DNA from 3 places in the Mesorhizobium kamtschaticum genome. Region 1 is predicted to be linked to each of the others. Evidence: predicted binding sites of a transcription regulator. Region 1 holds the regulator's gene; each other region holds the start of a gene.

Region 1 (10,145 bases):
CGCCGTCAGCGCCGCGACAACGCCACCGGCTGTGCCGTCATTGGCGGCGACCACGGCATCGACCTTATTGTCGTTGGCGGTCAGGAACTGCTCCATGTTCTTCTGGGCGTTGGCGGGCAGCCAGCCGTCCGTATAGGCCTCACCGACATTCTTGATCTTGCCGCTGTCGATGGCCGCCTTGAGCACTTCCATCGAGCCCGAGAACAGGAAATCGGCGTTCGGATCGGCACCCGAGCCCTTGATGAAGACATAGTTGCCTTCCGGCTTGGCCTTGAACACCGCAGCCGCCTGCAAGCGGCCGACTTCCTTGTTGTCGAAGGTCAGATAGAAGACGTCCTTGTTCTCGATCAAGCGGTCATAGCCGACGACCGGAATGCCTTCGTCCAGCGCCTTCTGCACGGCCGGGCCGATGGCCGAGGCATCCTGCGCCAGGATGATCAGCGAATTGGCGCCCTGCGAGATCAGGCTTTCGACATCGGTAAGCTGCTTGCCGGGATTGGACTGCGCATCGGCGGAGATGTACTTGTCGCCGGCGGCCTCGATCGCCTTCTTCATGGCGGCTTCGTCGGTCTTCCAGCGCTCTTCCTGGAAGTTGGACCACGAGACGCCGATGACCTTGTCCTTCGCCTGCGCGACCGACACAAGCGTCAGCGACATGGCGACACCCGCCAGGATGGCGGCTGTGAATCTCTTCATGATATTCCTCCCTGCGCCGAGTATGGCGCGACCAAACTGGCCCGAAGGCCGGCACAGAGGCTCTATTTTTTCGAGCCTCGAAAAAACACTGATCCAACACCGGAACGCTGTCAACAACGATTCTGATGGATTTTGATGCCCTTGTGAATTTTTTTCGAGCCTCGGAATAAATAAATGACAGGACGGGCCGCTTCTGCCAGTATTTGACCGTGTCGTCGGCAGCGTTCGAGGGGCCGGAGGAACCGCGGCGACCAGGAGGATGTGGGAAAGATGTCGGTCGGAATCCGCCACGACGATCTGCGCCGGCGCAACCGCGCCATGGTGATTACGGCCGTGCGCCGGGCCGGTCGGCCCTCGCGCACCGAGATCGCAGCGACCACCGGCCTCAGCCATTCGACCATATCGGCGATCTCTTCCGACCTGATCGGCGAAGGCATACTGGCCGAGAGCAAGCCGAGCGAGGCCGGCGCACTGAAACGCGGCAGGCCGCAGGTCGGCCTCGGCCTCAATCCGGAGGCCGCGGCTGTCATGACCGTGGTGCTGTCGCTGAATTTCCTCTCCGTCGCCGTCATCGACTATGCCGGCCAGGTGGTATCAGAGGAACAGCGCCGGCTGGACACGCTGACCATGTCGCGCGAAGCGCTGATCGGCGAATGCGTCGCCATCGTACGGCGGCGCCTCGACGATCCCGATATCGACGTGCGCAGCGTCGCTCGCATCGCGCTGGCGATCCAGGGCATCACCGACACCGAGGCCCGGGCGATGCTCTGGTCGCCGATCACGCCGCAGACCGACATCGCCTTCGCCGACATACTCGAAGCCGAGTTCCGCATCCCCGCCACCATGGAGAACGACTGCAACATGATGGCGGTGGCGCTGCGCTGGCGCGATCCCGAGCGCTACCGCGACGACTTCATCGCCATCCTTCTGTCGCACGGCATCGGCATGGGCCTGGTGCTGAAGGGCGAGCTGTTCACCGGCACTCATTCCTCGGGCGGCGAGTTCGGCCACATGATCCACCGGCCAGGCGGCGCGCTCTGCCGCTGCGGGCGCCGCGGCTGCGTCGAGGCCTATGCCGGCAACTATGCCATCTGGCGCAACGCCAGGCAGCTCAGTGAGGACACCGAGCCGGTCGCCGACGTCAGCGACACGCAGATGCGGGCACTCGCCGCCACCGCAAGGGAAAGAGACGGACCTGAGCGCGAAGCCTACCGCAAGGCCGGCGAGGCACTGGGCTATGGCCTCGGCAGCCTGTTCGCGCTGATCGATCCCGCACCCGTCGCCATGGTCGGCGTCAGTGCCGCCGCCTTCGACCTGATCGAGCCGGCATTGCGCGAGGCCATCGCCCAGACCGCCGGCGGCCAGCACTCGAAATCGATTTCCTTCGACACCGAACCGAACGAACTGCCGCTGATCCGCGAGGGCTGCGCCATGCGTGCGCTGACCTTCGTCGACCAGGAGATTTTCGCACCGGGCGTGCAGGCACGAGCTGGCGCCGGAAAGAGCGTGGCCTGAGCACGACCGATGTCCATGATGAAGAGCTACAAGAACCGACTTGGCGTGACATATTACCTGCCGGACTTCGGCCCTCCCGTTCACTGGCTCATGAATGTCTCGTCCGGAGACCCGGATCTGCCAGTCGTGTACTATTTCGAATGCGATGCTGAGAACCTTGGTTGTCGGGCAATCCACGTATACGCCGATGGTCGCGTGCTCCTCGCATATCCCGGAGGCCTCAACGGCGATCACCTGCCCGAAGGGGAACTGCCGACAGTAGAAGAGGTCGAGCAAGGTGACTGGCAAGTCCGCGAGATCACCAAAGCTGAATTCGACGCGCTTTGGGCTGCGCTGTCTCGCCTGGAAGGCACCGAGTGAACCCCAGACCGCCGTCTAATCTTCCCGAATAGCGTAGCCCGCACCGCGGATGGTGCGGATGACGTCCGGCATGCGGCCATTGTTGACCGCCTTGCGCAGCCGGCCGACATGCACGTCCACCGTGCGCTCGTCGATGTAGATCGTCTCGCCCCAGACATTGTCGAGCAGCTGGCTGCGCGAGAACACGCGGCCGGGATGGCGCATCATGAATTCGAGCAGACGGAATTCGGTCGGCCCGAGCCGGATCTCGCTCTTCTTGCGATAGACCCGGTGCGATTCACGGTCGAGCACGATGTCGCCGACCTTGAGCACACTGGACAGAACTTCCGGCTTGGCGCGGCGCAGCAGCGCCTTGACGCGAGCCATGAATTCCGGCGTCGAGAACGGCTTGACCAGATAGTCGTCGGCGCCGGTGGAGAGCCCACGTACGCGGTCGCTTTCTTCACCCCGCGCGGTCAGCATGATGATCGGCAGCCGCTCGGTCTCGGGCCGCATCCGCAGGCGCCGACAGAGTTCGATGCCGGACACCGCCGGCACCATCCAGTCGAGCACCAGAAGGTCGGGCACGTTCTCCTGCAGGCGGATTTCAGCCTCGTCGCCGCGCGGCACCACCTCCACCTGGTAGCCTTCGGATTCAAGATTGTAACGGAGCAGCACCCCCAGCGGCTCCTCATCCTCCACCACCATAATGCGTGGCGCGATCATCGATTGGTCACCTCTTGCGTCAGGCCGCGGGCGCCGACATCGCCGTCTCGTCCTGCTTGGGACGATTAGCGGGCAACTGCGTGCCGGTCAGGACATAGTAGGCGTTTTCGGCAATGTTGGTCACGTGGTCGCCGATGCGTTCGAGATTCTTGGCGCAGAACAGCAGATGCGTGCAAGCCGTGATGTTGCGCGGATCCTCCATCATGTAGGTCAGCAGTTCGCGGAAGACGGAGGTGTATTTGACGTCGATGCGTTCGTCGTCGGCGCGCAGCTTCGCCAGTGCCGCGGCATCGCGCGCCGCATACTCTTCGATCACGCCCTGCACCTGGATCAGCACCAGCTGTGCCATAGCGTCGATGGAATGCGACAGGTCGCGCGGCGTGGCGCTGAGACCGACGGTGCCGACGCGCTTGGCGATGTTCTTGGCAAGGTCGCCAATGCGCTCGAGATCGCCAGCCATGCGGATCGAGCCGACGACATGACGCAGATCGTCGGCCATTGGCTGGCGCTTGGCGATCAGCGTGATGGCGCGGTCGTCGAGTTCGCGCTGGCGCGCGTCCATGATGGCATCGTCGGAGACCACGCGCTGTGCCAGCGCATTGTCGGAATTCAGCAGCGCCTTGGTGGCGCCACCGACCATCGAGCCGGCTAGATCGCCCATGTCGCTGATCAGCCTGCTGATCTGTCCGAGATCCTCGTCGAAGGCTGCGACTGTGTGTTCGGCCATGATCCTGGTCCTCGTATGCGTGAGATCAGCCGAAGCGGCCGGTGATGTAGTCTTGCGTGCGCTTCTCGCGAGGCGACGTGAAGATCTTCTCGGTTTTGTCGAACTCGACCAGTTCGCCCAGATACATGAAAGCAGTCTGCTTCGAGACGCGCGCCGCCTGCTGCATGTTGTGGGTGACGATGACGATCGTGTAGTCGGCCTGCAGCTCGTCGATCAGCTCCTCGATCTTGGCGGTCGACAGCGGGTCGAGCGCCGAGGCCGGCTCGTCGAGCAGGATGACTTCCGGCTTCACGGCCACGGTACGGGCGATGCACAGCCGCTGCTGCTGCCCGCCTGACAGGCTGAGGCCGCTGGCATTGAGCTTGTCCTTGACCTCGTTCCACAGGGCTGCGCGCTTCAGCGCCTGCTCAACGCGGCCGTCCATCTCGGCCTTGCTGATCTTCTCATAGAGCCTGACGCCGAAGGCGATGTTCTCATAGATCGACATCGGGAACGGCGTCGGCTTCTGGAACACCATTCCGATCTTGGTGCGCAGCAGGTTGAGGTCTTGCGAACGGTCGAGAACGTTCTGACCGTCGAGCAGCACCTGGCCCTCGGCGGTCTGCTTGGGATAGAGTTCATAGATGCGGTTGAAGACGCGCAGCAGCGTCGACTTTCCGCAACCCGACGGTCCGATGAAGGCGGTGACACTGCGCTCGGGCAGCGATAGCGTGATATCCTTCAGCGCCTTCGACTGGCCGTAGTAGAAGTTGAGGTTCTTGACCTCGATCTTTACCTTGGCGGCTGCCTCGGCGGCGATCGTCATGTCTGGAGACAACATCTGGCTCATTTGTCCTCTCTGCGTCCGGTCAGGCTGCGCGCAACGATGCTGAGCGCGAGAACCGTCAATGTGATGATGAGTGCGCCAGTCCAGGCCAGCTGCTGCCATTCCTCGTAAGGGCTGAGAGCGAACTGGAAGATGGTGACTGGCAGGCTGGCCATCGGCGCGTTGAGATTGCTCGACCAGAACTGGTTGTTCAGCGCCGTGAAAAGAAGGGGTGCCGTCTCGCCGGAGATGCGGGCGATGGCCAGCAATATGCCGGTGACGATGCCCGACATTGCGGCGCGGTAGGCAACCGACTTGATGACCACCCAGCGCGGCGCACCGATCGCGGTGCCGGCTTCGCGCAAGGCGTTGGGCACCAGGTTGAGCATATCTTCAGTGGTGCGCACGACGACCGGGATGACCAGGATGGCAAGCGCGACGGCGCCGGCGATCGCCGAGAAGTGCCCCATAGGCCGCACCATCAGCTCATAGACGAACAGGCCGATAATGATCGACGGCGCCGACAGAAGGATGTCGTTGATGAAGCGCACCACGGTGGTGAGTTTCGAGAAACGGCCGTATTCAGCCATGTAGGTGCCGGCCAGCACACCGATCGGCGTGCCGACGATGATGCCGATGATGGTCATGACGATGCTGCCGTAGATAGCGTTGAGCAGACCGCCGGCATCGCCGGGCGGCGGCGTCATTTCCGTGAAGACCGCAAGATTGACACCTGAAAGGCCCTTGTAGAGCAGTGCGCCGAGGATGAGCGCCAGCCAGGCAAGGCCGATGCCGGCGGCGGCAACGCACAGCGTCATCATCACGCCATTCTTGCGCTTGCGGCTCTGGTGAAGCGACGTGGCTGTCGACATCGGTCAGGCTCCCGTGCGGGCGTCGATGCGCATCAGCATGTAGCGTGCGATGGCAAGGATCAGGAAAGTGATGACGAACAGGATGAGGCCGAGCGCCACCAGCGAAGAGGTGTAGAGATCGCCGACCGCTTCGGTGAATTCGTTGGCGATGGTCGCGGAGATCGTCGTTGCCGGCGCGAACAGCGAGGTCGAGATGCGGTGCGCGTTGCCGATGACGAATGTCACCGCCATGGTTTCGCCGAGCGCGCGGCCGAGGCCGAGCATGACGCCGCCCATGATGCCGATGCGGGTGTATGGGATGACGACGCGGCGGGTCACTTCCCAGGTCGTGCAGCCAATGCCGTAGGCCGATTCCTTCAATACGGGCGGCACCGTGTCGAAGACGTCCTTGGTGATCGAGGTGATGAACGGCAGCACCATGATGGCCAGGATCATCGACGAGGTCAGCAGGCCGATGCCATAGGGCGGGCCGGCAAACAGGCTGTTGAGGCCAGGTACGCCGTGGAACACGCTGATGATGAAGGGCTGCACGGTCGTCTGCAGGAACGGTGCCAGGACGAACAGGCCCCAGATGCCGTAGATGATTGAAGGGATGCCGGCCAGCAATTCCACCGCCATGCCGATCGGGCGCCGCAGCGGGCGCGGGCAAAGCTCGGTGAGGAAGATGGCGATGCCGATGCCGAGCGGCACGGCGATCAGGATGGCGATGGCTGAGGTGATGATGGTGCCGTAGATCGGCGCCAGGGCACCGAATTTCTCCGTCACCGGGTTCCAGCTCTCGCTGGTCAGGAAGGAGAAACCGAAGGTCGAGAGGGCTTGCCAGGAGCCGGCAAACAGCGAGATCGCAACGCCGCCGAGCAGGACCAGCACCAGGATCGCGGCAGCGCGGGTCATTCCATGGAAGATCGAGTCGGTCAGCGCGAAGCGTCGGACGGTGGCATCGCGCGAACTTCTAACGGCTGGCAAGGCTTCCTGGACAGCGCTCATGTCAAGCTCGGCTCTTTGAGTGAAGGAAAAGGAGCGCCGCAGGGCGCGGCGCTCCTTCAGGGGATGTTACTCGCCGGCGTAGACGGGCTTGCCGTCGGCCTGGATGTCGGCCTTCCACGAAGCCTTGATCAGGTCGACGACGCTGTCGGGGATCGAGACATAGTCGAGCGCCTTGGCGGTTTCCTTGCCGTCCTTGTAGGCCCAGGCAAAGAACTTCAGGGCTTCGCCGGTGGCGGCGGCATCATCCGGAGCCTTGTGGATCAGGACCCAGGTCGAGGCCGCGATCGGCCAGGTGGTGTCGCCGGGCTCGTTGGTGATGATGACGTTGAAGTTCTTGGCAGTCTTGAAGTCGGCATTCGAAGCGGCAGCGCCGAAGGATTCGAGCGACGGCTCGACGACCTTGCCGGCTGCATTCAGCATTTTGGAATACGACAGGTTGTTCTGCTTGGCATAGGCGTATTCGACATAGCCGATGCCGCCGTCCGTCTGCTTGACGGTGTTGGCAACGCCTTCGCTGCCCTTGGCGCCGACGCCCGTGGGCCATTCGACGGCGGTGTCCGAACCAACCTTGTCCTTCCAGTCGGGCGAGAGCTTCACCAGGTAGTTGGTGAAGTTGAAGGTGGTGCCCGAGCCGTCCGAACGATGCACGACGGCGATCGCGGTCGACGGCAGCTTGAGGCTGGGGTTCAGCGCCTTGATCGCGGCATCATCCCAGGTGGTGATGGCGCCGAGATAGATCTGGGCAATCGTCTTGCCGTCGAGAACCAGTTCGCCCGGCTTGACGCCCGTGAGGTTGACGATCGGCACGATGCCGCCCATCACCATCGGGAACTGCACGAGGCCGTTCTTTTCCAGATCGGCATCGGACATCGGCTTGTCGGTGGCGCCGAAAGTCACGGTCTTGGCGATGACCTGCTTGATGCCGCCGCCGGAACCAATCGACTGGTAGTTGAGGCCGATGCCGGTGTCCTTCTTGTAGGTGTCGGCCCACTTGGCGAACACCGGATAGATGAAGGTCGAGCCGGCGCCGGAAAGGTCAGCTGCCATGGCTGCGGAAAGGGTGAAGGTAGACGCTGTAGCCATTGCAATAGCAACGGCCGTCGAGCGGATGAAATGTCTCATGTGGCCTGCTCCTGTTCGGAAGATGGTCTCTCGGCGCCATTCTAACCAGCGCCCGCTGAGGCCAATAGCCTTCGATTATTACAGTCGCATGACAGTTTCATGTCACCCCGGTAACGCGTCGTCGGCGCCTCGAAAGACGACAGCGACCGGTACCAGCGGCATGGTCCGGGTTTACCCTCTGAATCAGTGAGTTGAGCGGTCCCGAGGCTACAGCTCCCGTCGGATTCGACGGGGCTGGCTTTGGCAAAGAAAATCCGGACGGGAGTGCGTTGCTCGAGGCCAGAGCGTGTCGTGGCCGGGCCATCGCCAAAAACAGGTCCGTTGGGGTAGGTTGACGCTGTTCCATACTGGCGGTCGCTGCTCCCGCCCGTAACTGCAAGGGCGGAATTCGATTTTGCTATTGTCCCGGCTGGGCGCCGCCTTTGATATGGTGCGATCGCACCATAGGCATTGCACGCAGGGGTAGCAGCAAATCGGCGATTGATTCCCTCGGCTTGCCTCTTCGGATCCCTGAAACCGGCGGCGGATGCTATCCCGCGTTGCGCCGGACCTGGCTGCCGGCGCCTATCCAGCGCTCGACTTTCTCCAGCAGGGCCCTGGGGCTGATCGGCTTGGGCAGATAGTCGTCCATGCCCGCCTCCAGGCAGCGTTCGCGATCACCCTTGAGCGCATGCGCGGTGACACCGACGATCGGCACATGCGTGCCGGTTTCCTCTTCCAGCCGGCGGATCGCGGCGGTCGCCTCGAGCCCGCTCATCTCCGGCATCGAGACATCCATCAGGATCATGCACGGATTGAGCTTGCCGAAGGCGTCGAGCGCCTTGCGGCCATTGCCGACGATCTCGAAGCCGTAGCCGGTCTCGCCGAGGATCTGGGTGAAGACCATCTGGTTCACTTCGTTGTCCTCGGCCACGAGGATATCCAACCTGTGTCCGCCATCGCCGGTGGCGGGCAGCCGGGGACGAACCGGCGGCGGCTGCAATTGCGCGCGTTGTTCGGACGGCGCCAGCGGTGGCCGCTGGGGGGCAGCGAGCGCCTCGCCTGCGGGCGGCTGCGCGGTGTGGCCGTCCGTGGTGTGGCGATGGCGCTGGATGGTCGCCACCAGCGTTTCCAGAAGCACGGAGGAGCGCGCCGGCTTGATCAGCTGGGCATCGATGCCGAGATCGCGGTAGCTGGTGTTGGCGAGTGACTGGTCGACCGAGGTCAGCATGATGATCGGCGTGTCGGCGAGACCTTCGGTGTTGCGCACGATGCGCGCCATTTCGGCGCCGCTCATCTCGGGCATCTGGTAGTCGAGCACCACGCAATCCACGGCCACGCCATAGGCAGCGGCGGCGATCAGCACCTTCAGGCCCTCGGCGCCGCTCTCGGCCGCACAGGAATCGAACGTCCACGAGACCATCTGCTCGGTCAGGATGGCCCGGTTGACGGCATTGTCGTCGACGATCAGCACGCGTGCGCCCGTCACGTCCACCGGCATGATGCGCTGCCCGTTCTGCTGACCGGCCCTGGGCAGCGTCACGGTGAACCAGAAGGTCGAGCCTTTGCCCTCGGCGCTCTCGACACCGATGGTGCCGCCCATCAGCTCGACCAGCCGTGAGGTGATGGCAAGGCCAAGCCCGGTGCCTTCGTGCCGCCTTGTCGAGGAGGTGTCGACCTGGCTGAATTTTTCGAACACCAGTTTCAGTTTTTCCTCGGGGATGCCGATCCCGGTGTCGGTGACCGAGATCGTCAACCTGGTTCCGGTCGGGACCCTCTCGCCGGTCACGTCGACCAGCACATGGCCCTCATCGGTGAATTTCACCGCATTGCCGACGAGGTTGGTGACGATCTGCCTGATGCGGCCGACATCGCCGATGAACAGGCTTTCGAGCCTCGGCTCGACACGCACGATGAGCTCGAGGTCCTTTTCCTTGGCGCGCGTCGACACCAGCGTCGCCACATCCTCGATCGCCTCGGCAAGGTTGAAGGGCGCCGGATCGAGCACCATCTGGCCGGCATCGATCTTGGAGAAATCCAGGATGTCATTGATGATGGTCAAGAGCGCGTTGCCCGACTTGACGATGATGTCGGTGAACGTCTTCTGCTTCGGATCGAGATTGGATTTAGCCAGGAGTTCCGCCATGCCCAGCACACCGTTCATCGGCGTGCGGATCTCATGGCTCATATTGGCGAGGAATTCCGACTTGGCGCGGTCGGCGAGCACGGCGCGCTGGCGCGCCTCGCTGAGTTCGGCCTCGCGCATCTTCAGTTCCGTGATGTCGGTGGTCGATCCTATCAGGTAAAGCGAACCGTCCGACGCGATCATCGCGCCCTTGCGCGCGAACTGATGCCTGACGCTGCCGTCGGCAAGCCG
Region 2 (10,145 bases), 460 kb from region 1:
CAAGGCATTGCATCAGCGCCTGCGCACCACCACCGTCTATGTGACGCACGATCAGGTCGAAGCCATGACCATGGCCGACCAGATCGTCGTGTTGAACAATGGGCGGGTTGAGCAGATCGGCAGTCCGCTCGATCTCTACGATCGTCCGGTCAACGTGTTTGTCGCCACCTTTATCGGTTCGCCGTCGATGAACATCATCAACGGCGTGGTCGCAAACCACAACGGCATGCCGGTGGTGCGAACAAGAGACGGAACCTTGCTGCCGGCCGGTTCACGCTTCAACGCGGTGGACGGAAAGATGGTCCAGTACGGATTCCGGCCCGAGCATTTGAGTGTCGTTGCCCCTGACAAGGGAATTGCGGCATTGATCGGCGTGGTTGAACCGATGGGGTCAGAAACCCAGGTTCATCTGACGATCGGCGGTGAACCGGCGGTCGCCGTGTTTCGCGACAGAATCAGCGCCCGCCCCGGCGAGACGCTCTTTGTCGAGCCTGACATCGCCAAGGTGAGCCTGTTCGACGCCGAGACCGGCATGGCGCTGGATGTTTAAGCCGAATTGGTGGACGGTTATCGCTGTCCGCCACCGCCCGTACTGCTTTCCAGCCGATCGAGATGCTCAAGCAACTCCCTGAAGCGATTGGGAATGTCGGCTTCGGCACGAAAAGCCGGCAAGGTGCGCAGAAAGCGCGTCATCGCCTCGGCGCCAAACTGGCGCCTGACTTCGGTGGCGAGCTTTTCTCCCTTTTCAGCCTTGTCGCGGGTCATCGTTTCAAAATCCTTTGTCGGTTCCGAAACTCCTCCAGCAAGGGAATGGTTCCCGCATCACGCTTCTGTGGCAAGCCAAGCCGGCAAATACGGTAAAATTTGAATTAAAATCGAAGGAGTGTCATTGATCACCGTATGGACCCCCGAAGGTCCTCCCGGTGCCTTACCCCTTGATTTTTGGCTGCCAAACCTCGATATCGGGCACAAAATCCACACCATTCGAGATGACGGGAAACGGCGATGAGCGACCAGGCAAAAGACGAACGCGCGCCCAGTGAAGCCGAGGCGGCCGAGGCCAATGCCGAGCGCACGGAAGGCAGCATCGACGGCGACTATGAAGCGCTTGTGCGACTGCTGAAGGAAAATGAAGAGTTGAAGGACCGCGCGCTGCGCGTCGCGGCCGAGATGGAGAACCTGCGCCGCCGCACCGCGCGCGACGTGCACGACGCCCGCACCTATGCGGTTGCGAATTTCGCTCGCGACATGCTGTCGGTGTCGGACAATCTGCGCCGGGCGCTGGACGCCATACCCGCCGAGGCCAAGGCGTCGGGCGACGCCGGCTTCAAGGCGCTGATCGAAGGCGTCGACCTGACCGAGCGTGCCATGCTGTCGGCGCTGGAACGGCACGGGGTCAAGAAGCTTACTCCCGAAGGCGAGAAGTTCGATCCCAATTTCCACCAGGCGATGTTCGAAGTGCCCAATCCCGATGTCCCGGCCAACACGGTGGTCCAGGTCGTGCAGCCGGGCTATTCGATCGGCGAGCGGGTGCTGCGTCCGGCCATGGTCGGCGTCGCCAAGGGCGGCCCGAAAATTGCCGCCGAGGCGCCGGTCGAGCCGGGGCCGGTGAATGACGAGGCGGAGAGGGATGCGTAGTTAGGGATTAGGCAGTAGGGCGGTAGGAGGATAGGGGGCGTCCCAACCCCTCCGGCTTCGTGTTAAACATACTGCCTTACTGCCCTATTCCCTTACTGCCTTGGCCTTCCATGCATCCCATCGCCCTTCTCGACTATGCCGGCGTCGCCGTTTTTGCGGCGACCGGGGCGTTGGCTGCTTCGCGCAAACAGCTCGACATTATCGGTTTCCTGTTCCTGGCCAGCGTCACCGGCATTGGCGGCGGCACGTTTCGCGACCTCATCCTCAACGTGCCGGTCTTCTGGGTGGGAAACCGCGACTATGTGCTGATCTGCGCTGTCGTGGCGGTTCTGGTCTTCTTCACCGCGCACCGCGTCGATCCCGCTACAAGCTGCTGCTGTGGCTCGACGCCATCGGGCTGGCCGCCTTTTCGGTGATGGGCGCGGCAAAGGGCCTGGCTATCACCGGTTCGCCGGTGGTTTCGATCATCACCGGCATGCTGACGGCAACCTTCGGCGGCATATTGCGCGATCTCTTGGCCGGCGAGCCGTCGGTGCTGCTGAGACCGGAGATCTATGTGACGGCCGCTCTGGCGGGCGCCGCGATCTTCACACTGGGCGACGTCGCCGGATTGCCGCAGATCGTCTCGGGGTTGGCCGGCTTCGTCGTGGCGCTCGCCGTGCGCGGCGGCGCGCTGCGTTTCGGCTGGTCGTTTCCGTCCTACAAGAGCCGGCCGGGAAGGCGGCCGGAAGATATTCCGTAAGAGAGGGATTAGGGGGTAGGGATTAGTCAGTAGGCAAAAAGCACGAATCGCAACGTCTTCACTACTGCCTACTGCCTACTGCCTACTGCCTACTGCCTACTGCCTTCACGCCGCGAAACGCTGCGCTTCCCCGCCATAGTAGTTGACGTAGCGGGCGCCGATCTCCTTGACCGGCATCACCACGAAGACGTCGACGGTCGAGAATTCGCGGTCGATGACGCAGCCGTCGCCGATGCGGGCGCCGACCCTCAGATAGCCCTTGACCAGGGGCGGCATCGCCGCGATCGCCGCCTTGGCATTGACCGCCTCGATCGGCATCAAATCCATGGAGCAGTACCGATCGGAAACCGCGCGCACGTCCCAGGCGGAGTTGGTACGGCAGTGATGGGCAAGATAGGTGAGCGCCTCCGCGTGAGCGGCCGGCACGGTGCCGTGGAAAGAGGCGCAGCCGGTCATCACGCCGATTTCGTAGTGGTTGATGTACGCCCAGATGCCTTGCCACAGCGCCTCGATGGTACGCTTCGAACGGTATTGCGGCAAAACGCAGGAGCGGCCGAGTTCGAGAAAACGCTGGCCGGGGTGACGGGCGATGAGCTTGGTCAGCTCGAACTCGCCTTCGGAATAGAAGCCGCCGGCGGTGGCCGCGATTTCTTGCCGCAGCAGGCGATAGGTACCGACGATACGGCGATGTTCGGGGCCGGAAAGCGTCGTATCCAGCACCAGAAGATGGTCGCAGAGCGGATCGAACCGATCGGCGTCGCGACGGTCCTGCGCCTGGAACAGGTCCTTCCTGGCGCCAAGCTCGTCGTAAAATACGCGGTAGCGCACTTCCTGCGCGGCCGCGATCTCGGCCTCGTTGCGGGCGAGCCGCACTTCGAGATTGCCGATACGGCCGAGTGCTGCGCCTTTTATGACGGAATCGACGTTACGTCCGGCAAGCAAGGCGCTGCTGGCGTTTGGCCGAGTGTCACATTCCGGCATAACTGTATGCACGAGTGATTCTCCTTCGAGCCATCCCTCTTGGCACGGGGATACGGTGTAGGTGCAACAGGATTGTGACAGTACCGTGATACGGCGTCGCGGGCAATACTTCGTCGGCTGGCGAAAACGGTCAACCGGCTACGTTAGGTGAGGAAACATGAAGCCCGTCGCGTTTGCGCGAGCCCAGGCAACGCGCGTCAGGTCCTTGTTTTCATGCATGTCGTCGTCGCAAAAACGGAGTCACTTTCGCGCGAAATGCACTAGCCGCGCGCCGGAAAAAACCTGTTCAAGCGGCGACCTGGCCCTCGACGGCGCTGACAAGCGCATCGGGGTCGAGCGGCTTGGTGACGAAGCCGCTGGCGCCGTGGGCGAGCACCGTATGGCGGGTTTTTCCTGGCTGTCGGCCGACAGCACCATGATCGGCACGGGCGCCGCCGATGTTTCCTCTTCATGGCGGCGGATCGCGGCAATGGCGTCCAACCCGTCCATGACCGGCATATGCAGGTCCATCAGCACCACGTCGAAGCGGTGCTTGTGCCCGGCGCTGGTGACGGCCTCGACGGCGGCCTTGCCATTGCCGACCACCTTGACGCGGTGCCCCGCCTTCAACAGCGTGGCGCGAGCCAGCATGGCATTGATGTCGTTGTCTTCGGCGATCAGCACGGACAGGCCCTGCTGGCGGTCGCTTGAGGCGCGAAGTGCCGGAGTGCGGCGCTTTTCCGGCTGCGGCTGGGCAAGGGCCGGCGCATGGCTGGTTAAAAGGACACGCAAAAGTGTTCCCCCGCGCACCGGCCGGGCCAGGAAGGTCGCGTAGCCGCTGGCTCGGAATTCGCCAAGCATGCCGCGGTCGGTCGGCGCGATCAGCGTGATGGCTTCGCAATCGGAAAAGCCGCTTTGGCGCAACCGCTTGAGCAGCCTGCCGTCACTCTCCTCCATGGCCGCGTCGACCAGAAGCGCGTCGCAGCCCTCGGCCAGGGGGGCGGCCTGCGCCACGGTGGTGGCGATACCGGCCGTGCCGCCATTGGCGCGGATGGTGCGGGCGATGGCGTCGGCCTCGACGGCGTTCCTCGACAGGATCACCGCGCGTCTGCCGGCAAGCACGTTCTGCCGGCCCTGTGGCGCCCCCGTGGCCTCCGTGGCTGGGATTTCGAAGACGAATTCCGACCCCTGGCCAAGCCGGCTGGAGACCGAAATCGTGCCGCCCATGGCAGCCACCAGGCGCCTGGAGATGGCAAGCCCCAGCCCCGCCCCGCCATGTGCGCGCGTCGAGGTGCCGTCGGCCTGCTCGAACTCTTCGAAGATCCGCTCCATGTCCTCGTCGCGCAGGCCGGGACCGGTGTCGGTGATGGTGAAGCAGATGCGGTCGCTGCTCTCGGTGCGGGCGCGCGCGACGCTGACCAGCACACCGCCGCTGTCGGTGAACTTGATGGCGTTGCCGATGAGGTTGAGCAGCACCTGCCTGACCCGGCCAGGATCGGCGGTGATCAATTGCGGTACATCCGGTTCGACGTGGCAGCCGAGGCCAATATCCTTGGCGAAGGCGCGCGCGGCCAGCAATTCGATGATGTTGTCGGCGATCTCGCGCACCGACATCGGCTGCGGCTCCGGATCGAAGCGGCCGGCCTCGATCTTGGAATAGTCGAGCAGATCCTCGATCAAGGCGAGCAAGGCGCTGGCAGAGGTCGAGACGGCGCCGACATAGGTCTGCTGTTCCGGCGACAGGCTGGTGTCGGCCAAAAGCCTGGCCATGCCCATGATGCCGTTCATCGGCGTGCGGATTTCATGGCTGACGGTGGCGAGGAAGCGCGACTTGGCCTGGCTTGCATATCGGCCCGCTCGCGCGCGGTGATCAGCGAGGATTCTGCGCGCTTGCGGGCAGTGATATCGCGGGCGATGGCGCGATGCGAAACCGCGCCGCTATCCTTGTCGCGCACCGACAATTCGATCCAGGAGAACCAGCGCGAGCCGCTCGGCGTGCGGATGGCGACGTCGGTGGAACTCAGGCACTCATGGTCGGAAAAGGCGGCGTCGGGCACGATGCCGACCTCGATGCCGAGTTCGGCAAGGGTCTTGCCGGCAAGGTCGCGCTGATCGGTTTCGACCAGATCGGCGAACACCTTGTTGGCATAGACGATGTAGCCGTCGCGGTCGCGATGGATGACGAGATCGCCAAGCGCGTCGATGAGGCCGCGAAAGCGCTCCTCGCTTTCCTGCATTTCCCACATGCGGTCGGCCAGCGTCTCGATCTCGGCGCGGCTGCGGGCGGTGGTCTCGTCCAGCAGCACCACGGTGCGGTGGACGCTGCGTCTGGCATGCAGGTGCATTCCAAGGCCGGCGAGGCCGGTTGCCAGCAATGCGAGGCTGATGAAGATCGGCGCCCCGGTCAGATGCGCGAGGCCCGCCAGTATGATGATGGCAACGAAGGTCAGCAGCGGCAGGCTTTCCCGCCTGGCCAATTGCTGCTCCGGCACCAGCGGCGGCGGCGCAGCGATGAACCGCCGCGCCGGTGCGGCAAACGCATCGACGTCGTCGCCTTTGTCCACCTGCTGGCTGTCGGATTCCGCGATCATGCGAAATCCTTGCCAGACAGAGATTATGGAAAATTGCGGCGGATCGTTCGAATTTTAGCGGATAGGGCGTTTTTGTCCCGGCAGCGGCGGATTCGCCACTCGGTTGGCAATCCGTCCGCCGTCCGCGACCCGCTCGGCGGGCTTACATATCGACGACGACGCGTCCGCGGATCTTGCCGTCGACGATGTCGCGCGCGGCATCGATGATGCCGTCGAAGCCGATGGTCGTCGACAGGCTGGCGAGCTTCTGCAGGTCGAGATCGGAGCCGATGCGCCGCCAGGCCTCGATGCGCACGGCCTTCGGCGCCATCACAGAATCGACGCCAAGCAGCGAGACGCCGCGCAGGATGAAGGGGGCGACGCTCGACGGCAGATCCATGCCGCCGGCGAGGCCGCAAGCCGCGACCGCGCCGCCATAGGAGGTCATCGACAGCACATTGGCCAGCGTGTGGCTGCCGACCGAATCGATGCCGCCGGCCCAGCGTTCCTTGGCCAGCGGCTTGGCAGGCTGGTTGAGCTCGTCGCGCGTGATCACCTCGGCGGCGCCGAGGTTGATCAGATAGGGGCTTTCGGCGTTGCGGCCGGTCGACGCAATGACGTGGTAACCGAGGCTGGACAGGATAGAGACCGCGACCGAACCGACGCCGCCGGCGGCGCCCGTCACCACGACAGGACCGCGGTCGGGCAGGATGCCGTGCCGCTCCAGCGCCATGACGCAGAGCATGGCAGTGTAGCCCGCGGTGCCGACCGCCATCGCGTCATGCGCGCTGATGCCTTCCGGCAGCGGCACCAGCCAGTCGCCCTTGACGCGGGCGCGCCCGGCATAGGCGCCGAAATGCGTCTCGCCGACGCCCCAGCCGTTCAAGATGACCTTGTCTCCCTTGCGCCAATCGGGATTGGAGGACGAGATCACCGTGCCGGCGAAATCGATGCCCGGCACCAGCGGCCAGCGGCGGACCACCGGCGCCTTGCCCGTAATGGCCAGCCCATCCTTGTAGTTCACCGTCGTCGCTTCGACCGCGACGGTGACGTCGCCCTCCATCAGGTCGGCGTCGGTGAGATCCGTCACAGCCACCGATTGCTTCTTGTCGGCGTCGCGCGAGACGAGGATGGCTTTGAAGGTTTCGGACATCTTTTCTCCGCGAGCTTGCTCGGTGTGGACTGTGCGGCAATGGCCGCCTGCGGTCAATCTTTGGAAGGCTTGGCGTTCGAAGGCTTGGGCTCGCGCCGCCAGCCGATGAGTTCGTCGAAGACGACCAGTGCCGCGCCCACGGAAATGAAGGCGTCGGCGAGATTGAAGACGGCAAAGGACCAGACCGGCGTGTGGAACAGGATGTAGTCGATGACGTGGCCGTAAACGGCGCGGTCGATCAGATTGCCCAGCGCGCCGCCGATGATCAGGGCAAAGCCGGTGCGGGCGATGACATGGGCCGATGGCGTGCGGGTGGCGAGGTAGAGCACGAAAGCGACGACCAGCACGGCGATGACCACCAGGCCGGTGTCGCCGAAGGAGGAGAACATCGAGAAGGCGATGCCGGTGTTGTAGGTGCGAAACAGCGCCAGGAACGGCACCAGATCGAGCTTTTCCTGGAAGGGCAGGCCAGCCTCGACCAGGTGCTTTATCCACTGATCGAGCGCAATGGCCGCGACGACGAGCAACGCGTAGGGGGACCATGATCTCACGGGCGGGCAACCTTCATTGCTGGTCGGCGATTGGTTCGAGCTTCAGCGCGCCGCGCCGGATCTCGAACAGCATGATGCCGGTGGCGACGGCGAGATTGAGCGAATCGGCGCGGCCGGCTTGCGGAATCCTGAGCAACCTGTCGCAACTCGCCGCCAGGCTTTCGGGCAGGCCCTGCTGCTCATTGCCCATCATCAGCAACACCGGCCCACGGGAAAAATCGACCGAGCGGTAGTCGACGGCGCCTTTCAGATGCGTGCCGGCGACGAGGCCCGAAAACCCGCCGCGCCAGGCAAGGAAAGCCTCGGTCGTCGCCTTGGCCACCGGCACGGCGAAGATGGAACCCATGGTGGCGCGCACCGTCTCCACCGAAAAAGGATCGGTGGTGTCGCCGACCAGGATGACGCCCTTGGCACCGACGGCATCGACGGTGCGGATGACGGTGCCGAGATTGCCGGGATCGCGCACCCGGTCGAGCGCCACCCAGACATCGCCATTGTCGGCGCGGATGTCTTTCAGGGCCAGGAATCTCTGCGAGAAGACGCCGACCACCATTTGCGGATTGTCGCGGCGGGTGATGGCGACAAGCACTTTTTCCGACACTTCGAGCACCGTGCCGCCGGCGGCGACCGTGCGCGCCGCGACCTTTTCGACCGCGGCATTGCCGCGCCCGGCCTTGGCGAACACCAGCGTCCTGATCTGCCAGCCCAAATCGAGCGCATCGATGACCAGCTTCAACCCCTCGGCCATGAAGGCGTTCTGCTGGTCGCGGAATTTCTTCAGCGCAAGCGCCTTGATGTCCTTGATCAGCGGATTGGCGAGGCTGGTGACTTCCTTCACCTGGCCGGGTGCGCCGACGTGCCGTTCGTTCATTCAAGACTCCGGGGCATTCAGGCCACCCAACGCGAAAACAGTGAGGTCGAAAGCGCCCTGCCGGCGGACTTTTCGCGGATGATCAGCTCACCCGATTCAACCCTGCCGCCCATGCCGGCAAAGGTGTCGCGCATCAGAGCGTGGATGGCGAAGAAGGAGGCGCGGATCGAATAGGCGGTCAGCACCACGGCAAGCGGTTTCGGCGTCAGGATCGCCCGGCAAAGGTCGGTGAGCGCCGGCAGGTCCTCGAACAATTGCCAGACCTCGCCCTTGGGGCCGCGGCCATAGGCCGGCGGGTCGAACAAGATGATGTCGTAGCGACTGCCCCGGCGCTCTTCGCGCTCGGCGAATTTCACCGCGTCGTCGACGATCCAGCGGATCGGCTTGCTGCCGAGCCCGGCCATCTCCTGGTTTTCACGCGCCCAGCCGATCGCCTTCTTCGAGGCATCGACATGGGTGACCTCGGCGCCCGCGCGGGCCGCCACCAGCGAGGCAAGGCCGGTATAGCCAAACAGGTTCAGCACCTTGACCGGCCGTCTGGCCGCCGCGATCAGCCCGGCCATGTGGTCCCAGTGCGAGGCCTGTTCGGGAAAGACCCCGACATGGCGAAACGAGGTGAAACGGCCGAGATAGTCGATGCCGTCGTGCTTCATCGGCCAGGTTTCGCCGAGCGGTGTTTTGGGAAAACGCCAGCGGCCGATGCCTTCCTCGTCGGTATCACCGGTGAAGATTGCGTCGGCACGCTCCCAGTCCTTCGCCGGCAAGGCCTTCTGCCAGATCGCCTGGCCCTCGGGCCGCACGATGCGGTAGGGGCCGTATTGTTCAAGTTTTTCGCCGGCGCCGCTGTCGAGCAGCGCGTAATCGGCGTTGGGTGCTACTTCGAGGATTACCGGAAGTTGTTCAGCGGGCAGCGTCCCTTCGCGGCGGGCGAGGATGCGCGGTGCGGATTTAGGTTCGGTGCGATCGTCGGTTCTGGTGTCAGGCCGCTCACGCGGCCTGGCGTCCGGTCGTGCGGCGCCACGCGTCTCGTGCGGACGCGCCTCTCCGCTTCCGCCTTTCGCGGGCGGGCGGCTGTCGCGGCGTTTGTCGCGAAAAGACTTCAAGCAGGAGCATCTCCGAGCGGCGTGCCGCTTTTGGCATGAGGACAGCGGCGGCGCAACAAGCGATGGCCTGCAGCTCGATTGGCACAGATTGGAAGGCCGGGCCTTCAAAGCCGTGCGATGGTGTTGCGGCGTCGCACTTGGTTTTTTCGCGCGCTTCGTTTATGAGGGCGCCATTGTTGTTTCTGGAATGGGAGCGAAAGATGACGAGCATCTTCACCGCGCACCCCTCGAGGGTTCCGGCGTAAGCCAGCATTTTGCTGACTGACGCCGGTCGAACGGATGCCTGACGGCGTCCGGTTTGTGACCTTTATCCAGAAGTGTTCTTATCATGGGCAATTTTATCGGAGGCCCCGGCCTCCCTTCGCCGTGCGTCGCGCCTGCTGCGCACATCCAGCATTGTTTTTCGCCGCGGACATGGATCGAGGGCGCGGCACTTCAGCAACTGAAAACCGTCGCGGCCTTGCCCGGCGTCACCTCGGTTGCGGCCTTTCCAGACCTGCATCCCGGCAAATACGGCCCGACCGGCATTGCCGTCCTGTCGCAGCGGCTGCACCCGC
Region 3 (10,145 bases), on a different replicon from region 1:
GCCGTTGCGAGGAGGTCATGGGACGCGACATCGAAGCCGCGATCGCAAGCGGTGCTTCGGGCATGCGGCGGCTCAAGGCGCATACACGCTCGGGCATGGGCCCCTGCCGTGGCCAGATGTGCTCGATGGCGACATCCGCGATCTTGAGCGGGCAATCGGGTGTCGAATTCGGCAGTCTTGAACCCGCGACGGTGCGACCGCCGCTTCGTCCTTTGACACTCGGGCAACTCGCCTCGACGAAGCACTACCACTCTCATGTTCGCTGCACCACCAACGGATAAAGCCGGTCCGTGCGCGCCTCGGCCTTGCTGCGCAGCCCGGCGAGGCAGACGAGCAGCCCGGCACTGTCACCGCCGGCGACCATGTGGCGCGACATCTTCTCGCTGCCCGGTACAATCGAGGTGACTAGCCAGGTCGATCTGGACAGCTCCAGCGAGACGAAGATTGCGGCAAGATCCACGCGGACAGCGGCTTGTAGCTCGGATTGATCGGCGGTCGAAAGATGCATGAGGCCTCCAAAGAGCGAGTTGCGATGGCCCACTCTGCCAGAGTGCGGGCCACGATCCACTCCCCATGGGATCTGCCGGACCTGCGAGACGGTGGTGCAGGCGCCGTCTCCGAAGCGGCTGATCGCCGGCGGTTTGCCAACCGAGGCGACGGTCGCTCTGGGCTGGTGTCCAAATAATACTAATATAAGTCGGCCCTGAATAAGTAACCGGGGCAGATTTCCGGGCGACGGGGGTTTGCAGGCAGGCGCGTTTATGATTCACGCTTTGCGTGGCTCTGACGAATGATTCGCTTGAAGGCTTGTCGCTGACGGAACTCCGCGGGCTGGTTGAGACGCTGATCGGCTCAGTGCGGGGGCTTCAGGGGCAGGTTGAGAGCCTTGAGGTCGAGAACCATGTTCTGCGCGCCGAGAACTAGCATTACAGTTGCATATTTATCTATATTCTGAATCTATGGGTCTCCATGATTCGGAGGTCATGGATGACGGGTGCATCAATCGAGACGACGCTTGAGCTTTGGGCATCATCGCTGCGTGACGTGAAGGCTCGTATGCGCGGACTGTTTACGCAGGAGCGAGTTCCAGCCTCTGCGAACCTCTTCCTGGACGGCCTGCTGGGTGACAAGCGGCGGAAGACAGGTTGGATGCGCGCTGAGGCGGCCGGTGATCCCGGCCCGTGGCGGCAACAAGCCATTCTGGGTCGCGGACGTTGGGACGCGGATGGACTTCGCGACATCGTACGAGAGTATGTTGTAGAAAGCCTCGGCACAGATGATGCGGTCCTGGTCATCGACGAGACGGGCTTCCTCAAGCAGGGCAAGACATCGTGCGGTGTTGCGCGTCAATATACAGGTTCGGCAGGCAAGATAACGAACTGCCAGATCGGTGTGTTCGCCGCCTATGTGTCCGCTCGCGGTCATGCCTTTATCGATCGGGCCCTGTACTTGCCCAAAAGCTGGACCGGCGATCGGGCAAGGCTTGCAGCAACCCATGTTCCTGAGGCTATAGCCTTCGCCACCAAGCCAGGCTTGGCTGTCGATATGATACGGCGTGCGCTGGCAGCCGATGTGCCGTTTTCATGGGTGGCCGCAGATGCGGTGTATGGCGTCGGGAACGTCGAAGGAACCCTGCGCCGAGCCTGCAAAGGCTACGTTCTTGGGGTTAAATCGGATCACCATTTCGGCTCCTGGTCGGGCAAGCCTTCGGTCGCCGGCACAGCTCAGGAGATCGCCCGTGACCTCGATCCAAGTGCATGGCAGCGTCTTTCCGCCGGTGATGGCACCAAAGGCGCGCGGCTTCATGACTGGGCCTACTGCGAACTCGCCGATCTCGATGCCGACGAATATAACGAGACAAAATCGGGGCTTTGGACCCGTGGCCTCCTGATCCGGCGCAATATCAGCGATGGTGATCTCGCATTCTTCACCACATGGTGCCCAGCCGGGACGGGCATCCAGACGCTCGTTTCCGTTGAAGGCCATCGCTGGGCAATCGAAGACAGCTTCGAGACCGCAAAGAACGAGCTCGGACTCGACCACAACGAAACCCGGTCATGGCATGGCTGGCATCGCCACGTTTCCCTCGTCATGCTCGCCTTCGCCATGACGGCGGTGATCCGGTACCGCGCCAACGACGTGACGCCCCAAAAAAGACCACGGATACCGACCATCAGGATTTGATCCGCTGGTCTATCCAGGAAGTCCGGCGCATCGCCATCAGACTCGCCCAGCGTCGCATAGACCCCGCCTACGTCATCGCATGGTCATGCTGGAGGCGCGCCCATCAGGCGGCCGCTCGACGAGCTCATCTGAAAACAAAAATGCAACTGTAATGCTAGGCTTCGTGGACAAAGCTTGACGCTAGACTCGGTCGCTGATTCAAGGCTGTCTTTTGGAGGCAGCGTTGGGCGAGCGGATTGGGGTATCGGACGAGGAATGGGCACTGATCGGGCCGCTGCTGCCAGCAGAGCGGGGTCGAGGGTGCCGTCCGGCGCAGGATAATCGGCGCTATATCGAAGGCATGATGTGGATGGCCCGAACCGGAGCGCAATGGCGTCATCTGCCTGATGAATATGGCAAGTGGAACAGCGTCTTCCGCCGATACCGGCGATGGGTCGCGACGGGGGTGTTCGATGCGCTGCTCGAAACGCTCGCCGAGATGGTGGAACGCGATGCCACCGCCGACATGATCGATAGCACCGTTGTCCGGGCACATCATTGTGCAGTCGGCATAAAAGGGGACTCAGGAAACTGAGGCGCTTGGCCGATCGCGCGGCGGCTTCACCACCAAACTCCATGCGCGGTGCGACGGAAAAGGCCGACCTCTCGGCTTCGTCCTGACACCTGGCCAGGCGCATGATATTCAAGGCTTCGGCCCGCTGTTTCGAATGATCGCCGACCGTATCGAGGCGCTCCTGGCGGACAAGGGTTATGACTCCGACGCTATCCGCGAAGAGATCGCCAAAGCCGGCGTCCAAGCGGTCATCCCCGCAAAAGCAACCGCCGCGCCCCCATCCCGCATGATCGCGAGAAATACCGTTGGCGCAACCTCGTCGAGCGCCTGTTTAACAAGCTGAAGAACTGGTGCCGTATTGCCACACGCTACGACAAGACCAAGGAATCCTATCTTGGCTTCGTGGCGCTCGCCTCAATCAAACTATGGCTGCCCTTTGTCCATGAAGCCTAGGCGCTGAAGGACGAGCGCGCCCGGCTGAAGAACCTGCCGCCGCGTCCCCCGGTCAGGCCGTCGGGCATGGAGAAAGCGACGCAGCCGTCATCTGGCATAGCACTGTCAAAATCGCTCGCAAATGCCTGCATGATTACGTTTCGGACGGAATATTAGCAATCTCTTGACGAACCGCCGGCCGCGCCAGGAGTTTGCCGCTCTTACGCCATGCCCGCATGCGCGGCGGCGGTGGGTACTTGTGGTGGACAGGGTTTGGTGGGGGCTAGAGGGGCCGCGCTTCAGGCCAGAAAACCGTGAAGACGATGACACTCCGATGCGGTCGGGCAGACAAGCCGTCCGACCAAATAGGAGAAGACCGGCGCGAGGTGCCCGGTGCCGTCGCAGGAGTGGTTGGAATTGTGAGTTGGCGTAGTCTCCGGGGTGTCAAACCTCGAATCATCCGGCGTTAGAGCGCCGGACAGGAGACTACGCCATGACAAGGACTACCATGAATGCGGAAGCCGTTCATCCTGGGGATGAGGCGACGAGCTATCTTTTCGACAACTGGTTTGATCCGATCGAAGCTGGCCTGCGCGCGCGGGTGCGCAGCTTCATCGAGACGATGCTCGAGACCGAGCTGGACGCGGTGCTTGCCCGTCCCCGTTATGGCCGGCAGCCGGCGGCGCGCAGTGATGAGACCACCGGTGTCGCCGGCCACCGCCACGGCAGCCGGACGCGCACGCTGACGGGGACCTTCGGCACCACCGAGATCACGGTTCCGCGGGCACGCCTCGATGCCGGCGAGGACAAGACGGTGGAAGAGCAAGGCCTTGCGCGCCTATCAGCGGCGCACGATGGCCGCCGACGCGCTGATCGCGTCGAGCTACCTGGCGGGCACGAACACCAGGCGCGTGCGGCGTGCGCTCGCCGCGCTGTTCGGCGGCGCGATCGGCAAGGACGTCGTCAGCCGCACCTGGCGCAAGGTGAAGACGGACTGGGACGCCTGGAATGCCCGCTCTCTGGCCGACGAGCCGATCGTGCGCCTGATCCTCGACGGGACGGTGGTTCGTGTCAGGCTCGACCGCAAGGCGACCTCGATCTCGCTGCTCGTGGTCATCGGTGTGCGCGCGGACGGCCAGAAGATCCTGCTCGCGGTCAAGAATATGGGTGGCGAGACGACGGAGGCCTGGCGGGCCATTCTCGACGATCTCGTCGGGCGCGGCCTGCGCCGACCTGAGTTTCTCATCGTCGACGGCGCGCCCGGACTGGACAGGGCGATCGCGGCCCTTTGGGACGGCGTGCCGGTTCAAAGATGCACGGTTCACAAGCATAGGAATTTGCTCGCCCACGCTCCCGAGCGCCTGCACGAGGAGATCAGCGCCGATTACACCGACATGATCTACGCGGCCACGCCGGAGGAGGTCGAGAGCCGCCGCAAGGCGTTCCTGCGCAAATGGCGGCTCAAGTGCCGGGCGGTGGCCGACAGCCTGGAGGAGACCGGCGAGCGTCTCTTCGCTTTCACCCGACTGCCGCCGAGCCAATGGAAAAGCGCCAGAACAACAAACGCGATTGAGCGTCTGCATGAGGAGTTCAAGCGACGCATCAAGACCCAGACCGTGCTGCCTTCGGCCGAAACCGCAGCCATGCTGTTCTGGGCGCTGATGGCATCCGGTCAAATCTCGATGCGAAAAATCGACGGCTGGGAGACACTTCCAATCAAGCCGCTCGATCAGCAGATTGACCTCGCCGCTTGAACCGATAAGCTCAACCTACCGGAGGCTGCTCCGCCGATTTCCAACACTATCCGCTACGGCACCAGGTGCCCAGTGGACGAGGTACTGACCTTCGGTCTCGGGTTGCCTTAAGCAATCAGGCGGCTTTGCGTTCCTTCAAAGCCTTCTCGGAGGCATCCTTGATCGGCTTGGAATACGTCCTCGGTAGCTTTCATCATCACGGCGTGGAAGCCCTTCGCCTGCTCGGCGGACTCTTTCGATCTATTTGCGCAGGAAAGCGGTCTGCAGTTCGAAGAACTCGGAGGGACGGACAGCAATAACTGGGACGCTCGCCTGAAATCGGAGCTGAACGCAATGTCACGCCGAGCTTCTGTTAACCTGACAACGCCACCGCCACACAATCTCCTGGCTTCATGTTCACACCGCCGATCTCGAGCGGAACGCCGCTGGCTCCCGCCCTCCCTCGTCTTGCACCAATCGGTGGTAGGTCGTGACACGCCTATCGACGACCCAAGGGGCGACCACAGCATCGAACCGGCGAAAGTGCTCCGTGGAAAGATGCTCCTTGAATGCGGCCTCACTATTGTAAACCTCATAGAGGAAAATCTCTGACCCATCCTGGTTTTCGCAGACATCAAACACACTGCATCCCGGCTCCAATCTGCGAGAGGCGGATGCGTTCTCCAGAATGGCTTCACGGAACACGCCTCGGTACGCCATCTTCACCTCGAATGTCACGATCACGACGTAGCTGTCACGGTAAGCCTTCATGCGACCCTCGGGATGCATCCGGCAGAGCCGCGATCGTGGCGCAATTTGCGCTGCCACCAAACTCCATTGGGAGGTTCGCGCCCCTTCTCCCGAACAGATCGGCCGTCGCCGAGCGAAGGCCGGCTGCTCCAAGCTTGGTCATTGCGGTCGCTCTCCGTCTGTCGTCACGTGCCAGAGAATTCGCTCCTCGAGCGCGTCGAATGACTCGCGGCGGTGCAAGGAAAAGCGGTTATCGAAGAGCATGAGGTCTCCCGGCTCGATGCTGTCGCCCCAGTAGCCCGGGTATCGTTCGATGACGCTCCACAGAACGTTCGAAAGCTTTTCACTTTCTTCGGCGGACAGCCCTTCGATCAGGCATTCTCGCTGACGCGGCGGGAAAAGCGAAGGCCGGCCCGTCGCGAGCTCGCGGCGCACCAGCGGATGCGCTGGGCCGATGTGGCGGCGGTCGGCACCCTCTGGAAGAGACCGGATTTCTTCCGCATATTCCGGAGCATAGGCAAATACCGAGTAGTGAATGGCCTTCAAAGGAAGGATGAAATCCGCAAGCGCCTTGGGAAGGCTCTCGTAGACCGCCTGAAGGTCCATGAAAGAGGTCTTGGGCGGCCGGCGGCTCGGGGCCTTGCGGCCGTAAAGGAAGGTGAGGGCAGTCGGCGTGTCGAGATAGCTGCCATCGGTATGCCAGGAAAGTTCGGAGGAATCACCATCCCCCAGTACAGCTCCGTCACGCGACACATTCGAGACGACCTTGATTTGCGGATGTTCGGGAATATGCACGGCAGCTCCCGAATTGGGACGCCGCAACGCGCGGACCGGACCAAAGAGGCCGGCAAGCTTAACCAGTTTCCCCGCATCGAGCTGTTGACCACGGAAGCGCAGCACCTTGTAGCGCGCGACAAGGCTTTGGACCTCCTCAATCTGCCCGTTGGTGCCATTGACGAGGTTGCGCAAGTCCATGTCCGTTATGTCGGCCCCCAGCATGGGGGAAAGGGGTTCTGCGGTCAGCAATATCAATCTCCGTTTCAGATTCAGTCGCATCAATCGCGTCGTTGATGCAAATCAAACATAGACAACTAGATTTGTCAATTCCGGCAATACGACACGATGACGCTTGTGGTCTGGATCGACGGAACTCAGTAGTCGAGGATGAAGTCGACGCGGCTACCGCAGTAAGCCGTCACACCGAGAAACACCGGCACATCAGCTTCGTCGATGTTAAGAATTTCCAACTGAAAAACAGGGTCCTGCGCCGACATTTTCAGGTGGCGGGCTTCCTCTGCTTCGGGCAGGCGGCATCTGATGCGGACCGTCTTGCGTCGGAAGTTTTTCACGCCTAACTCAGCCATAATTTCCGATAGCGATATCCGCAAGCTCTGGCCAGCAGGTATCCGGGAAATAACCTCCTCGACGTCTGGAAACCGTTCCATCGGAAGATGGATTAAAGCGTAATGGACCGGCATTCCGTTTGCCTCGCCGAGCAGCGTGACCGTCATGATCGGGGAGCCTGCCTTTATCTGCAGATGATCTGCGATTGCCGCCGGTGCCGGATAGGTAATCGACGACAGGAGTTGCCTTGTCGGCACGCGCATGTTTTCGAGCAGGTTTTGCTCGAAACGGGTCTGGGTCCCGATATGGTAAGCGATGGCATCTTCGACCACGAAGGTACCGCGTCCACGCTCTGAGCGCACAAGTCCTCGGGCCTGGAGATGTGAAAGCGCGCGCCGCACTGTATGGCGGTTGACCCCGAAACGCGTTGCAAGTTCGACATCGCCCGGCAACCGCCCACCAGACTCCAAAACGCCACCTTCGATTTCCTTGACAAGCGTGTCGCTGATGTTCTGCCAGATCGCCATTTCCAATCCCCGTGCTTTACATCTCGCTGACGCCGCTCGCGTCGGCAAGACGCCTAACGTTGCCCTTTCCCGTCATCTGGTTGTCACATGGTATCACTATTAACATAGTTGTCTATGTTAATCATACAAATTTACACCGCTCGGCGAATACGGTACCCGCCATCCTACGATCATGAGGAGGATCGAGATGACCACAAGACGAAAAGTACTGGCAACAGGTCTGGCTGGCCTTGGCCTACTGGCAGTATCCCATACCCGCGCTGCTGCCTCGAAGATTACGCTTCAGGTTGCCTATGCGCCTGCCAATTTCTCTGCCATGTATGATGACCTGTTAAAGGCCTTTATGAAGGAGAATCCCGATATCGCGGTCACTGCACGTAGCTTCGCCACTTACGGCGATCTTATGCAGGACAATCTAAGGGCGCAGATTACCGGCAACCTGCCCGACGTGTCACATGAAGGCCTGAACCTCATCCGCATCTATGCCGACAAAAAGCTCGCGATGGCGCTCGACGGCTACATCGCTCGCGACAGCGACTGGAGCGCCGCGGGCTATCCTGAGATAGTCCAGAAGATCGGTGCGGTCGACGGCAAGGTCTACGCCATCCCCTTTGCGGTTTCTACGCCGACATTGTTTTTTAATCTGGACCTCGTGAAGCGCGCTGGCGGCAATCCCGACAAGCTGCCGACGGACTGGCCCGAAATCTTTGCGCTCGCCAAGGCGATCGATGCGTTGGACAACAACATTTCCGGGATCTATTACGATTATGCTGCCAGCAGCGCGTTCGCATTCGAGACGCTGTTGTTCAGTCGCGGCGGCGCAATGATGAGCCCGGACGAAAAGACGCTGCTGATCGACGGCCCGGAAGGGAAATGGACAATGGACATGTTGCGGCGCTTTGGCGAAGCTGGCCAGGTCGACATGTCGCGCAACGATGCCCTCCAGACCTTCATCGCGGGAACGCTAGGCATCTATTGGAATACAAGCAGCCAGCTCGGCAATTTCGACAAGAACATTGGCGATCGCTTCCGTTACGTCATGACCTCCATTCCCCTACACAAGAATGGTCATCTTCCGGCCGCCGGCAACGGCATGGTTATGTTCAGCGCCGACGATGCACGCCGCGAAGCAGCCTGGAAATACATCAAGTTCGCTTCGAGCCCGAAAGGCCAGGCGATCATGGCGAAGAAGAGCGGATATGTTCCAGTTAATAGCCGCACGCTTGACGATGGTGCTATGCGGGCTTTCTACAATGCCCATCCAAACTACGCGGTCGCGCTGACGCAGATCAAGGATCTGACGGGCTGGTATCTATTCCCCGGCGAGAACGGCGTGAAAGCGAACGATACCTTGACCAAGGCCATGCGCGAAGTCGTGACATTGCGCAAGTCGCCTGACCAAGCGCTCGCCGAAGTGACGGCCGAGATTAGAGAGCTCATTGGCGATTCTCCTGCTCACTGAATAACCTTCTAGGCGGGCATGCAGGGGGCGGCATTCGCTACTGGCGGCGCAGCCGGCAAATATCCACTTTCCAAATCGAGGTTCCGCACATGATTCGAAGACGAAACGCAATCCATCCTGTTTGATGGAGAGAAGCGCATCGAGCACGCTGGAATTGCAAGTCTGCAGATCTCAGACGAGGGACCCCGAGCGCCCACTTTTGGTCTTTCTGCCCGGCGGCGGGCATCTCGCGCGCATTGCATATGGCAACTTCGCCTCCCGCCGCGCCGATTTCCTGGACTATTGGCTCGAAAGCCATAAGATGGGGCTGTTAGCCTGAAAAATTCAGGGCGGGTTGGCGGATGTGGTTCAAGCCTTTGAAATGACGTAGGATTCGGTTGCTAAGGGCTCGGCGCGGAACAAACGCTTCATGTGATGACCCGTAAGCGGGAGGAATTCGGATCGACGCGCGGCGATTGATGGCGTCAGAAGCCGCGGCCGCGCTGCCGCTTGAGTTTTTTGATACGCCGGCGTTGGTAGGCATCGATGTCGCGGAACAGCGGAAAGCGACGATCGAAGAGGAGGTGGGTGATGGAGACGATATGGACAGCCGCCGTGTCGTCACCGCCGATGTCGAGGCAACAGGCAACGCCGCCCTCGTCGCCGAGATTCTGCACGTCAACCACCTGACACCTTGCGGGAATTGGGATCTCGGGCGATTTTGCTTCGAGGCTACGCTGTAGATCTTTGGTGATGGCTGCGTCGATCGGTAACAAATCCTTCAGCTTGGAGATGAGGAGATCGGTTTTCTCAGGAACATCGATCATCTTTGTGCTCTTGATTGTAAGATGGGCGGTTGCTGTCTTTGAGGTGGATGGGCTGAGGAGAACCCTAGATCGCGCGGTTTGCGCTGGGAGCCAAAGGTCCATGGTCAATCGATGTGCATGGCAGTGGTGAGATCGTATAGTTCCACTCGCCGTGAAAGTCGTCGTGGGCAAGGTTGTTGGCGGCCATTTCGGCGTCGGAGACCTTGATCGCTTTGGGATACGCGTTTGCGTCGAGGTAGCATTGCACATCGATGCCTTTGTCCGTCGTCGTCGCTCCGATCAGTTGGACGATGACCTCGTGGCTGATCAGCGGCTTGCCGCGGCAGTTCTGCGTGATGAAGTAAAGAGGCGATA

Evidence for each region. The regulator PhoB, encoded in region 1, activates phosphate uptake and scavenging genes when phosphate is short. The targets are predictions, from matches to a motif close to TGTCATNNANCTGTCAT.
Region 2: a site for PhoB is predicted at 3,425-3,441, ahead of olsB (l-ornithine N(alpha)-acyltransferase). Genes of this name have one in related genera too.
Region 3: a site for PhoB is predicted at 7,594-7,610, ahead of phnF (phosphonate metabolism transcriptional regulator PhnF). Genes of this name have one in related genera too.

What each region holds. Positions count from the first base shown of each region.
Region 1 covers NZ_CM149691.1:1,785,976-1,796,120, reverse strand. Annotated here, with positions in the region: gene xylF (D-xylose ABC transporter substrate-binding protein) at 1-696, opposite strand, end outside; gene AC0V7N_RS08825 (ROK family protein) at 967-2,211, shown strand; gene AC0V7N_RS08820 (DUF6881 domain-containing protein) at 2,227-2,571, shown strand; gene phoB (phosphate regulon transcriptional regulator PhoB) at 2,587-3,276, opposite strand; gene phoU (phosphate signaling complex protein PhoU) at 3,296-4,003, opposite strand; gene pstB (phosphate ABC transporter ATP-binding protein PstB) at 4,029-4,832, opposite strand; gene pstA (phosphate ABC transporter permease PstA) at 4,829-5,680, opposite strand; gene pstC (phosphate ABC transporter permease subunit PstC) at 5,684-6,667, opposite strand; gene pstS (phosphate ABC transporter substrate-binding protein PstS) at 6,734-7,789, opposite strand; gene AC0V7N_RS08785 (PAS domain-containing protein) at 8,319-10,145, opposite strand, start outside.
Region 2 covers NZ_CM149691.1:2,242,998-2,253,142, forward strand. Annotated here, with positions in the region: gene AC0V7N_RS11015 (sn-glycerol-3-phosphate ABC transporter ATP-binding protein UgpC) at 1-550, shown strand, start outside; gene AC0V7N_RS11020 (hypothetical protein) at 568-765, opposite strand; gene grpE (nucleotide exchange factor GrpE) at 1,006-1,638, shown strand; partial or broken gene AC0V7N_RS11030 (trimeric intracellular cation channel family protein) at 1,749-2,380, shown strand; gene olsB (l-ornithine N(alpha)-acyltransferase) at 2,486-3,361, opposite strand; partial or broken gene AC0V7N_RS11040 (hybrid sensor histidine kinase/response regulator) at 3,648-5,931, opposite strand; gene acuI (acrylyl-CoA reductase (NADPH)) at 6,074-7,063, opposite strand; gene lspA (signal peptidase II) at 7,117-7,614, opposite strand; gene AC0V7N_RS11055 (TrmH family RNA methyltransferase) at 7,628-8,485, opposite strand; gene AC0V7N_RS11060 (RsmD family RNA methyltransferase) at 8,503-9,588, opposite strand; gene AC0V7N_RS11065 (RNA ligase RtcB family protein) at 9,917-10,145, shown strand, end outside.
Region 3 covers NZ_JBWBWI020000002.1:192,582-202,726, forward strand. Annotated here, with positions in the region: gene AC0V7N_RS36660 (FAD-dependent oxidoreductase) at 1-281, shown strand, start outside; partial or broken gene AC0V7N_RS36665 (IS110 family transposase) at 269-508, opposite strand; gene AC0V7N_RS36670 (IS701 family transposase) at 970-2,184, shown strand; partial or broken gene AC0V7N_RS36675 (IS5 family transposase) at 2,420-3,190, shown strand; partial or broken gene AC0V7N_RS36680 (IS256 family transposase) at 3,678-4,923, shown strand; gene AC0V7N_RS36685 (antibiotic biosynthesis monooxygenase) at 5,320-5,673, opposite strand; gene AC0V7N_RS36690 (TauD/TfdA family dioxygenase) at 5,812-6,678, opposite strand; gene phnF (phosphonate metabolism transcriptional regulator PhnF) at 6,804-7,523, opposite strand; gene AC0V7N_RS36700 (extracellular solute-binding protein) at 7,711-8,985, shown strand; gene AC0V7N_RS36705 (hypothetical protein) at 9,450-9,791, opposite strand; partial or broken gene AC0V7N_RS36710 (ISAzo13-like element transposase-related protein) at 9,856-10,145, opposite strand, start outside.